3 regions of the Paenibacillus hamazuiensis genome follow, and region 1 is predicted to be linked to each of the others. Evidence: predicted binding sites of a transcription regulator. Region 1 holds the regulator's gene; each other region holds the start of a gene.
The links. The regulator Rex, encoded in region 1, represses fermentation and respiration genes when NADH is low (regulators of the CRP and FNR family bind a similar motif). The targets are predictions, from matches to a motif close to TTGTGAAATATTTCACAA.
Positions count from the first base shown of each region.

Region 1 (3,250 bases):
CTTTATGAATATGACCGACGATACGTACGTGTACTGGCTGGAGGCGAGCCCGACAATGAAGGCAAAATCGCTTCAGCTGTTCAGCGTACCGATGGACGTAAGTCCGATGCTGAAGGAATATTTCTTCGACGCGAAGGAAAGCGTCGTAATGACCTCCGCTACGCTGTCGGTAGACAAGTCGTTTCAATATACGTGCGAGCAGCTTGGACTCGGAACCGAAGATAACGGAGGGAAGCTGAAAACGGTCATGCTGCCATCGCCTTTTAATTACCGGCAGCAGGCGTTAGTCGTCATTCCGCGGGATTTCCCAAGCCTCAAGGGGATGGGCAGCGAGGCCGTTTTCGTGGAAAAGCTTGTCGATTCGCTCTCCGACATCGCGGTGGAGACCAACGGGCGCATGCTCGTGTTGTTCACGTCCAACCGGATGCTGAAGGCGACGCACCCGGGCCTTAAGGATCGGCTGACCGCGCATGGCATTCAGGTGCTCGGTCAAGGCGTCGACAGCAGCAATCGCAGCAAGCTGACGCGGATGTTCCAAAGCCACCCGGCATGCGTGCTGCTCGGCACGAGCAGCTTCTGGGAAGGCGTGGATATTCCGGGAGAAGCGCTCACCTGCCTTGCGATCGTTCGGCTTCCGTTCCAGCCCCCGAATCACCCGCTCGTCGAGGCGAAAACGGAGTTTTTGAAAAAGCAGAACTTAAATCCGTTTATGAAGCTTTCGGTGCCCCAGGCGGTGATCCGGTTCAAGCAAGGGTTCGGCCGATTGGTTAGGACTGCGGGTGACAAAGGCATTGTGGTCATTTATGACACGAGAGTGATCGATACGAATTACGGCCGTTACTTTCTGTACTCGCTGCCGGGACCGAAAATCGAGCATATGCCGACGACCCAGCTCGTTTCGCGGATTAAGCAATGGATGGGAGAGCATGAACAATGAAAACGCCGAAAATTTCCGAAGCCGTCGTCCGGCGGCTTCCGATATATTTACGTTTTTTGAACGAGCTCAGCATGAAAAACGTGCATACCGTTTCCTCGCAGGATCTGGGGCACAAGCTTGACCTGAACCCGGCGCAGATCCGCAAAGATCTCGCCTATTTCGGGGAGTTCGGGAAAAAGGGGATCGGTTACGACGTCGATTATTTGATTGAAAAAATACGGCAAATTTTGAAGCTGGACAAGCTTATTTCCGTAGCTCTGGTCGGTGCGGGCAACCTGGGACGGGCGCTTTGCAATTATAACGTTTATTTAAAGGATAACATGAAAATCGTCGCTGTGTTTGATGCGCATCAGGCCAAGGTCGGGGAGCAGATCAACAATTTGTTTGTGCAGCCGATGCAGGAGCTTTCCGAGACGATTAAACGGCTGCACGTGCGGATCGGCATCATCACGGTGCCGGCCCCGGAGGCGCAAAATGTCGCCAATCAGTTCGTCGAAGCCGGGGTTGAGGCGATACTGAACTTTGCTCCGGTGATTATTAAAGTTCCGAGTACGGTACGGGTCCATCATGCGGATCTCACGGCGGAACTGCAAAGTTTGGCGTATTATTTGGACAAATGAAAATCACTCCATAAATCAAAGGCACCCCCTAAAATCAAAGGGCACCCCCTAAATCCCCCTCTAGGGGGACCCCAGGCTTCCGTAGCTGGCTTTGCTCCGCAAAGCCCTTAAGGCGCTCGGGCGCCCTGGACCCGCCCTCCGGGAGCTCATGCTCGCTTCTAGTTCGCGTCTGCCCGACATGGATTTTGGGCTTCACTCAAAAATCCTATATCGGGCACGCTTTACTTTGGGAGCGATGATTTGGGAGCGGATGCGTGCCTCGTGCCCGCGTATGTTTGCCATGGTTTTGCTGGCGCAAAACCTATGGCCGACACGCTGTACTATGCCCATGTATCGATCATGTCAATACGAAAAAGGCTTGTTCTAATAGAACAAGCCGAAGATGATTTTATATATGATATAGGACAGCACGATGCTGATCGGAATGGTAATGACCCAGGTCATTACCATTTTTGTTACGACCGACCATTTGACGTCGTAAAACCTCATGACGCTTCCTGTGCCGATGATCGATGAGGAAATGACGTGTGTGGTGGACAATGGCATGCCCATGGCGGTGGACGTTTGGATAACGATCGACGAGTTCAAATCCGAAGCGAAGCCGTTGATCGGTTCGATCTTGATCAGCTTTTTGCTCACCGTATTGATGATCCGCCATCCGCCGATCGACGTTCCAAGCCCCATAGCCGTAGCAGCAAGCAGTTTAACCCATAAGGGGACCTGCAGATCTTGCTGGACGCCGGTGGCGACCAGCGCGAATACGATGACGCCCATCGCCTTTTGCGCGTCATTGCCGCCGTGCGAGAAGGACAGGAGGCCCGCTGAAAAAATTTGCAGCGTGCGGAACACCCTGTTCAGCTTGGAGCGGGAGCTGTTGCCTCCGCTGATGATAAGCAGCTTGATGATCCACATGATGACGAAGCCGGTACCGAACGCGACAATCGGAGACAAAATCAATATTTCGATGATTTCAATAAATCCCTTCCAATTGACGAAATCGACTCCGGCGCCGGCGATGACGGCGCCTGCCAGAGATCCGATCAACGTGTGTGAGGAGGATGAAGGAATTCCGAAATACCATGTCAACAGGTTCCAAATAATCGCAGCGAGCAGGGCTGCAATAACGATTGGCATACCGTTCGGAATATTGGCCGGGTTCGCAATTTTCCCGCCGACCGTCTTGGCGACCTCCGAGGAAAATACAGCGCCGACGAAGTTAAGGATGGCCGCTCCGAACACCGCGACTCTCGGCGATAAGGCGCGGGTGGAAATCGACGTTGCAATGGCATTCGCCGTATCGTGAAACCCGTTGATGAAATCGAAGAGCAGCGCCAGTATGACAATAAATACAAGTAGGGTAAGCATGGTTTCCTCCTGATCTAACAACCCTTAAGAATAGCGGAGCACGACACTCTCCAAGATGTTCGCGACATCCTCGCACGCGTCGGTTGTTTGTTCCAGACGCTCGTATATCTCTTTCAGCTTAAAATCGTGATAAGGGTCTGTCGGGTGGAGGAAAATTTGCCTGATGCCTTCCCTCATAAGCGTATCGCCTTCGTTTTCAAGACTGTTGATTTGCACCGTATGCTCGGTGAGCTGCATGTACTTTTTGCGGGCAAGCAGCTTGAAAGCGTCCAAAATGTGTTGGCACGACTGGACGATGACGGCGGAGAAATCTTTCATAAACTTGTCG
Region 1 is NZ_JALRMO010000001.1:2,006,600-2,009,849, forward strand. It holds gene dinG (ATP-dependent DNA helicase DinG) at 1-937, shown strand, start outside; gene MYS68_RS08775 (redox-sensing transcriptional repressor Rex) at 934-1,557, shown strand; gene MYS68_RS08780 (inorganic phosphate transporter) at 1,921-2,922, opposite strand; gene MYS68_RS08785 (DUF47 domain-containing protein) at 2,947-3,250, opposite strand, start outside.

Region 2 (3,250 bases), 1.4 Mb from region 1:
GCGTCCAAGGCTGGCGAGCGTTCCCGAGAATACCGGCTTAAACTCCTTCAAAGGCAGCCCTTTGAATTCGGCGTACAGGTTGTAGCCGACGGTTTCGCCCATCTGCCATGCGATCTGCGCGCTTGGCGGATACGGGCGGCCTTCCGGACTCATCACGACGGCGCTGTCGCCGGCCAGGAAAACATCCGGATGCGAGGTCGACTTCAGGCCTGCCGTCACGGTGGCGCGGCCGCGGTTGTTCTCGATGCCGGAAGCGGCTACCACGCTGTTGCCCGTGACGCCGCCGGTCCATACGAGCGTGTTCGTCTCGATCGACGTGCCGTCCTTCAAAATGACATTGCGGCCCTGCACTTCCGTTACGGCCACGCCGGTCAAAATTTTGACGCCGCGTTTTGTAAGCGATGCATGTGCGCGCTCCACAAGCTCCGGCGCAAAACCCGGAAGAATGGCAGGGCCCGCTTCCACGCAGTAAAGCGAAATGTCATCAAAGTTAACACCTTTTTGAATGCACAGCTCCGGAAGCGTATCGACCATTTCCCCGATCAGCTCGATGCCGGTCAAACCGCCTCCGCCGATCACGAAGGTTGCATCCGCTTTGTTGCCGGATTCGCGGTACGCGTCGAGACGTGCGGCCACATGGGCGCGCACGCGGTTTGCTTCCTCCACCGACTTCAGCGTCATGCTGCTTTCCTGAAGACCGGGAATGCCGAAAAACGCCGTTTCGCTGCCGAGCGCGATGACGAGCTTGTCATACGCCGTAGTCAAACCGCTGGCAAGACGCACCTGCTTGCCGTTCAGATCGATGCTCTCTACAGAATCCACCATCAGCTCAACCTGCTTGCCCTTGAGCAGCTTGCCGAGCGGCAGCGCGACATTGCCTTCGCTCACGCCGCCGACCGCGAGCCGGTGCAGCTCGGTAACAATTTGGTGGGAAGGCGTCTTATTGATCAAGGTGATCGCCGCATCCTCGGATTTGATGTATTTCCGTGCCGTCAGGGCGGTAAGCAATCCGCCGTAGCCGCCTCCCAAAATGACAATGTGCTTCGCCATGAGTAATGTCCCCCTTATCTCTTTTTCTCCGCCAAAACATCAAGGAATGCCTGGGTGAAACGCAGCGTCTTCTGCATCTGCGGATCCTTCAGCATTTTAAGCAATCCGAAAACGCCGATCGTCGGCGCGTTTTCCGCCTCGGCGCGGTCGTTCGCTTCGATTGCGGCGACGGCAATGCCCTTCGCCTTGTCCTGTATCGGCTTAACGAACTCTTCGAAGCCGTGCTTCAAATCGTCGATGAAGACGCGGTCGTTTGCCACCGTTTTAACCAGATCGTACGCCTGCGTCAGCGTATTCACCATCTCCGTGATTTTGGGTAAATTGTTGACAAGCTCGGTCAGCGATTGCTGAACCTCGGGCTTCAGCAATTGGTCCATAATGGCCATATCAAGCTTCTGGGTCGTGGTTGCCGCCGTCTCTGCGACCGCAGTCTGTACTTCTTGCACTTGTCCTTCAGTTGGGGACATGACTTGACTCCTCCTTTTTCCTGTGAGCATTCCTGACTCTGGTTGTGATTTATTTCACATATCAAACCTTAACTTAGCTAGTTTATACCGATTTTCTCCATCTTGCAAGTAACTTTTTTGTGAAAATTGCAACCGCAGAATAGGGAAATTATGGTAATGAGGAAAGTGAAAAAAACAATGCAACACGAAGTCGCATTGTTAAAAAGCACTCCCTTTACGAAAGTCCCAGCCGCTCGTACTGCTCCTTTGGCGCGTCGTGCTCCATAAGCGCCTCACGCAGCAGCGCCGTCATTCGGCGTTCGGCTTCTTCATCCCGAAGGGGACGGCTCTGCCCGGCATCCTCGCGAATGTCGAAGAGCAGATGCTGCCGGATATATTCGCCGTTCACATGAAAGGATTGCGTCCGATCCTTCATCTTCACGTTATCTCCGGGTATTTTATATACGGGGAAACCGGTCCACGAAAGGAACGGGCCCATCTCGATCCGTCCCGGGTCCGCAATATGGTCGGTCCCGTAATAATGACCGATCGTTGTCGGCATCGCGGTGTACAAATAGATCGGCGAATTGTCTTCGTGAACCGAAGCGCGGAAGTATGTATACTCCCCATCCGTCACGTTGACGTTTTTGCCGAAGTATCCGTATAGGGCGCATTCCCGGATGGAGAATACCTCCTCGCGGATGAGCGGCAGCCACGACTTGCCGTGCAGCTTGTTTCGGCAGCGGCTTACGTCCACCCCGTAATGGTCAAGCAAGGTCGGGAACAGGTCGACGTTTTGCGTCAATGCGTCCAGCCGCTTGCCGGCATGCAGATCTCCCGGCATGTGAACCATTAGCGGAATGCGAACGATCTCGTTGTAAGCGGGCATCACATTTTTCGCCATAAAGCGGTGTTCGCCCAGCATATATCCGTGGTCGGAGGTGAACACGATCATCGTATCTTCCCACAGCCCGTACCGGTCCAACGCATCGAGCAGCCTGCCCACCCAGCGGTCGGTCATGGTCAGAAGCGCCGCATACCGCTTGCGGATATGCTTCAAGGCGCCGTCCGGCACATTGACCCGCCCGTATTCAGGCCAGTAGTAGGAAGGGCCGTCGTAGTCGTCCCCATACTCCTGCAAATAACTGTCCGGCAGATCGAACGGCTCATGCGGATCGAAAGCTTCCACCCACAGAAGAAAGTCGTCCGCGTCGCGGTTGTTGTCCAGCCAGCGGATCGCCGATTGGATCGTCAAAGGCGAGGAGTAGTCCTCTTCCGACCGAAACTGCGTCCTGTTCAGCTCATATTGCGGAACGAATTTGCCGAGATGATGCTCGGGACGTTCCCCCTGCTTCACCCGCGACACCCAGGGATCGCTTTCCTGCCCGCGGATAAAGTCCCACGTGTCAAATTGCTGGCAATAGTTTTCTCCACCGACCCGAAAATAATGATAATGATCCGTTGAAATATGGGAGTAAATCCCATGGTTTCTTAACACCTCGGGCAGCGTCTGGTCAAACGGTTCGATTGGTCCCCAGTTTCGCTCCAAAAATCCCAAGCGGCCCGTAAGCATATCCCGGCGGGCGGGCATGCAGGGGAGCGAGCCTGCCCAATGGTTTGTGAAGACGACCGAACGGGCCGCGAGCCGGTCTATATTCGGGGTTGATATGCCGGACGCTCCATAAGCGCTTAAATAATGGCGGTTCACCGAGTCGAGCAGAAGCACGATCGCTTTCATGCCGTTCCTCCTCTCC
Region 2 is NZ_JALRMO010000001.1:619,331-622,580, reverse strand. It holds gene MYS68_RS02510 (NAD(P)/FAD-dependent oxidoreductase) at 1-1,050, opposite strand, end outside; gene MYS68_RS02505 (helical membrane plugin domain-containing protein) at 1,065-1,517, opposite strand; gene MYS68_RS02500 (sulfatase) at 1,732-3,234, opposite strand; gene MYS68_RS02495 (sulfatase family protein) at 3,231-3,250, opposite strand, start outside.
Region 2: MYS68_RS02505 (helical membrane plugin domain-containing protein) is a predicted target of Rex. The motif match lies at 1,560-1,577, and genes of this name have one in related genera.

Region 3 (3,250 bases), 1.1 Mb from region 1:
TCCCGGTCGGAAACGACCGGTTAAGGCGCCGGCCGGCCGTTGCGGAGTAGCGGGCTGCTAGGCGGAGCCGTCCCCTGAAACCGGGAAGGGGGCAGCGTAGCTTGTAAAAGACAGCAGCTCGATGGCACGTAACTAGTCTCGTCCTGTCCCGCACTGCTCTATCCCGCATTCCGTAATGGTTCGCATCTTCCGGACCCCAGAGCCGCTATTTAGGGAAAACGACTTCGTTTTGAATTCTGGCGGACCCCAGAAGCGCTATTCGTCGAAAAAACGCCCAGGTTTAGCTTTTTTACGGCAAATAACGTCTTCTGTGTCCTTTTGCATGTACAAACGTTACGATTTCATCGAATAACGGCCTTACAGTCCGTCAAGCTGCAGAGGTGTCGCTACTGCCCGGTCCCAGACAAAGCTGGAAAAGTACCACTCGTCGTCTCGACCACCGAAGCAGCGAAAGCGCCGATTGCCGGATCAGACGGTGATCGAAATTAGCATGTCATTTTACTTGCAGCAGGCGCAAGCGCAGCACTCTTCTGTCCGGACCGGGTCTTGATCACATTCGCAGTCGCAGCAGCTGTATCGGATCATCGGAATCACCTCCTTCACAGAATATGACCGCAAATGTTATTGCATATATTTGCAAAATGCAAATAAAATCGAAAGCAATTCCTCCATTATTTCGGAGGAATGCAGCACAAATTCGATTTTTGCATCGCATCGTTGAGCAGGCCGATGGAGCGGATGACGGATTCGCGTTCAAAGTCGCTCAGATGGGAAAGCAGTTGCCGAAGCGTCTCGTTCACCTGCTCGTCGACGCTTTGTTCCAGAGCGGCGCCCTCGGGAGTGAGGGACAATATTTGGATCCGGTTGTCGCTTGGCGCCGGCGTTTTCTTGATCAGCCCTTTTTCCGCAAGCGTTTTGGCCTGCCTGCTGAACGTGGTGACATCCATTCCGAGCGCGTTTGCGACATCCTGAATCGACGGATTGTGCCGACGTTTGATTTCAAACAAAACATGGCTTTGCATTACGGTTAAACGATCGCCGCAGCAGGTCTCGCAGCAGCGTTCGCTGAGCAGTCCGAACCGCCGGGCCATAAGCTGAAACATGCCGCGCAAATTGTTTTCCATCACTAGGTTCACCTCATATCCCGATCATACTCCATAAATTTGCAAAATGCAAATAATTTTCGTTGAATAATTATGCGGTAAAATGTCCAATTTGAAAAAACAATCAAAAACGAACGAACAGTATAACGTTTCTGACGAACGTTAGCGATTTGACTCGTTTTTTTATATGTCATATTACGTGACAGATTTTTTCGGAGGAGCGTCGTGTGGAAGGTTTGAATGCAACCAAATGCATTTGATTGATTTTAGTCAAAAACGAACATTTACATTGGAATTTCCGAGAAATGTTCGAAATAAGTGAGGTTTATAAAGTCGAATAAAAATAAATTTCAAAAAAATCTATTGAAATATTCGCATTTCTGAGTTAATGTAATAAACAAGAATTGTTATTAAACATGACATAAACTTGGTGGTCGCAAATTCACAAACCGATTGTCCAACGTTTATTGTTAAAAATGTAACATTACATGACATTAGAGGAGTGGGTGGCATGAAAAAGAAATTAGTGTTAATCGGAAACGGGATGGCGGGCATGAACACCATCGAGCAGCTGCTCAAGCTGGCGCCGAACCAATACGAAATTACCGTATTCGGCAGCGAGCCACATCCGAACTACAACCGGATCCTTCTCTCGTCGGTGCTTGCCGGCGATGCGGATATTAAAGATATCGTCATTAACGATTGGGACTACTATAAGGAAAACGGAATCACACTTCATGCCGGACATACGGTCAATAAAATTGACACGGCTGCGAAGCTCGTCAAAACCGATACCGGGCTGACCGTTCCCTACGACGACGTAATCATCGCCACCGGCTCACTGCCGTTTATGCTGCCGCTGCCGGGCGCGGACAAAGAAGGCGTCATCGCCTTCCGCGATATCAAAGATTGCGAGACGATGATCGAAGCGTCGAAGAAATACAAGAAAGCGGTCGTCATCGGCGGCGGCTTGCTCGGATTGGAAGCGGCACGCGGGCTGCTGAACCTGAACATGGAAGTATCGGTCGTGCACATTTTCAAATATTTGATGGAGCGGCAGCTCGACGAGACCGCATCGAGGCTCCTGCAAAAAGAATTGGAATCGCAAGGCATGAACTTTCTGCTTGAGAAGAACACCGATTCGATCCTCGGCAAAAAACGCGTTACCGGCGTCCGCTTCAAAGACGGCACCGAGGTCGAAGCGGATCTGGTCGTCATGGCGGTCGGGATTCGTCCGAACATCGCCCTGGCGAAGGAAAGCGGCGTTGAAATCAATCGCGGCATCGTCGTTAACGATTATATGGAAACGAACATCCCACATGTGTACTCGGTCGGCGAATGTGCGGAGCACCGCGGCATCGCGTACGGTCTCGTTGCGCCGCTCTACGAGCAAGGCAGCGAGCTCGCGAAACGTCTTGCCGGAGTGGAATCGGCAGGCTACCAAGGATCGGTCGTATCGACCAAGCTGAAGGTGTCCGGCGTCAACGTGTTCTCGGCTGGTCAGTTTACGGATGAACCGGGCACGCGTTCGGTGAAGGTCCAGGACGATTTTGACGGTGTCTATAAAAAGGTGGTCATCAAGGACGGCAAAGTGATCGGGTCCGTGCTGTTCGGCGATACGAGCGACGGCTCGAGACTGTTTGCGATGATCCGCAGCGGCGAGGACGTAACCGGCAAGGAGAAGCAGGTGCTGCTCGGAGATTCCGCAGGCGGCGGGGCGAAGTCCGGCGTCGACTATGTCGCTTCGATGGCGAATGACGAGATCATTTGCGGCTGTAACGGCGTGAGCAAAGGAACGATCGTGAATGCGATCAACGAAAAAGGCTGCACAAGCGTGAACGACGTCAAATATTGCACGAAGGCGTCGGGAAGCTGCGGCGGCTGTAAGCCTCTTGTGGCAGATTTGCTGACACATGTGCTCGGTGCCGATGGGGTGAAATCGGTCAAAGAAGGCATTTGCGGCTGTACGACACTCGGGCGCGATGAAGTTGTCGAAGCGATCAGAAAGATGAAGCTGACGACATCCAAGGAAGTCATGAACGTTCTGGAGTGGAAAAATCCGGAGGGCTGCTCGAAATGCCGCCCGGCGCTGAACTACTATCTGGGCATGGTTTGGCCGGAAGAGCATGAGGACGAGAAGGAATCCC
Region 3 is NZ_JALRMO010000001.1:897,431-900,680, forward strand. It holds gene MYS68_RS03565 (AraC family transcriptional regulator) at 1-24, shown strand, start outside; gene MYS68_RS03570 (MarR family winged helix-turn-helix transcriptional regulator) at 672-1,124, opposite strand; gene nirB (nitrite reductase large subunit NirB) at 1,615-3,250, shown strand, end outside.
Region 3: nirB (nitrite reductase large subunit NirB) is a predicted target of Rex. The motif match lies at 1,571-1,588, and genes of this name have one in related genera.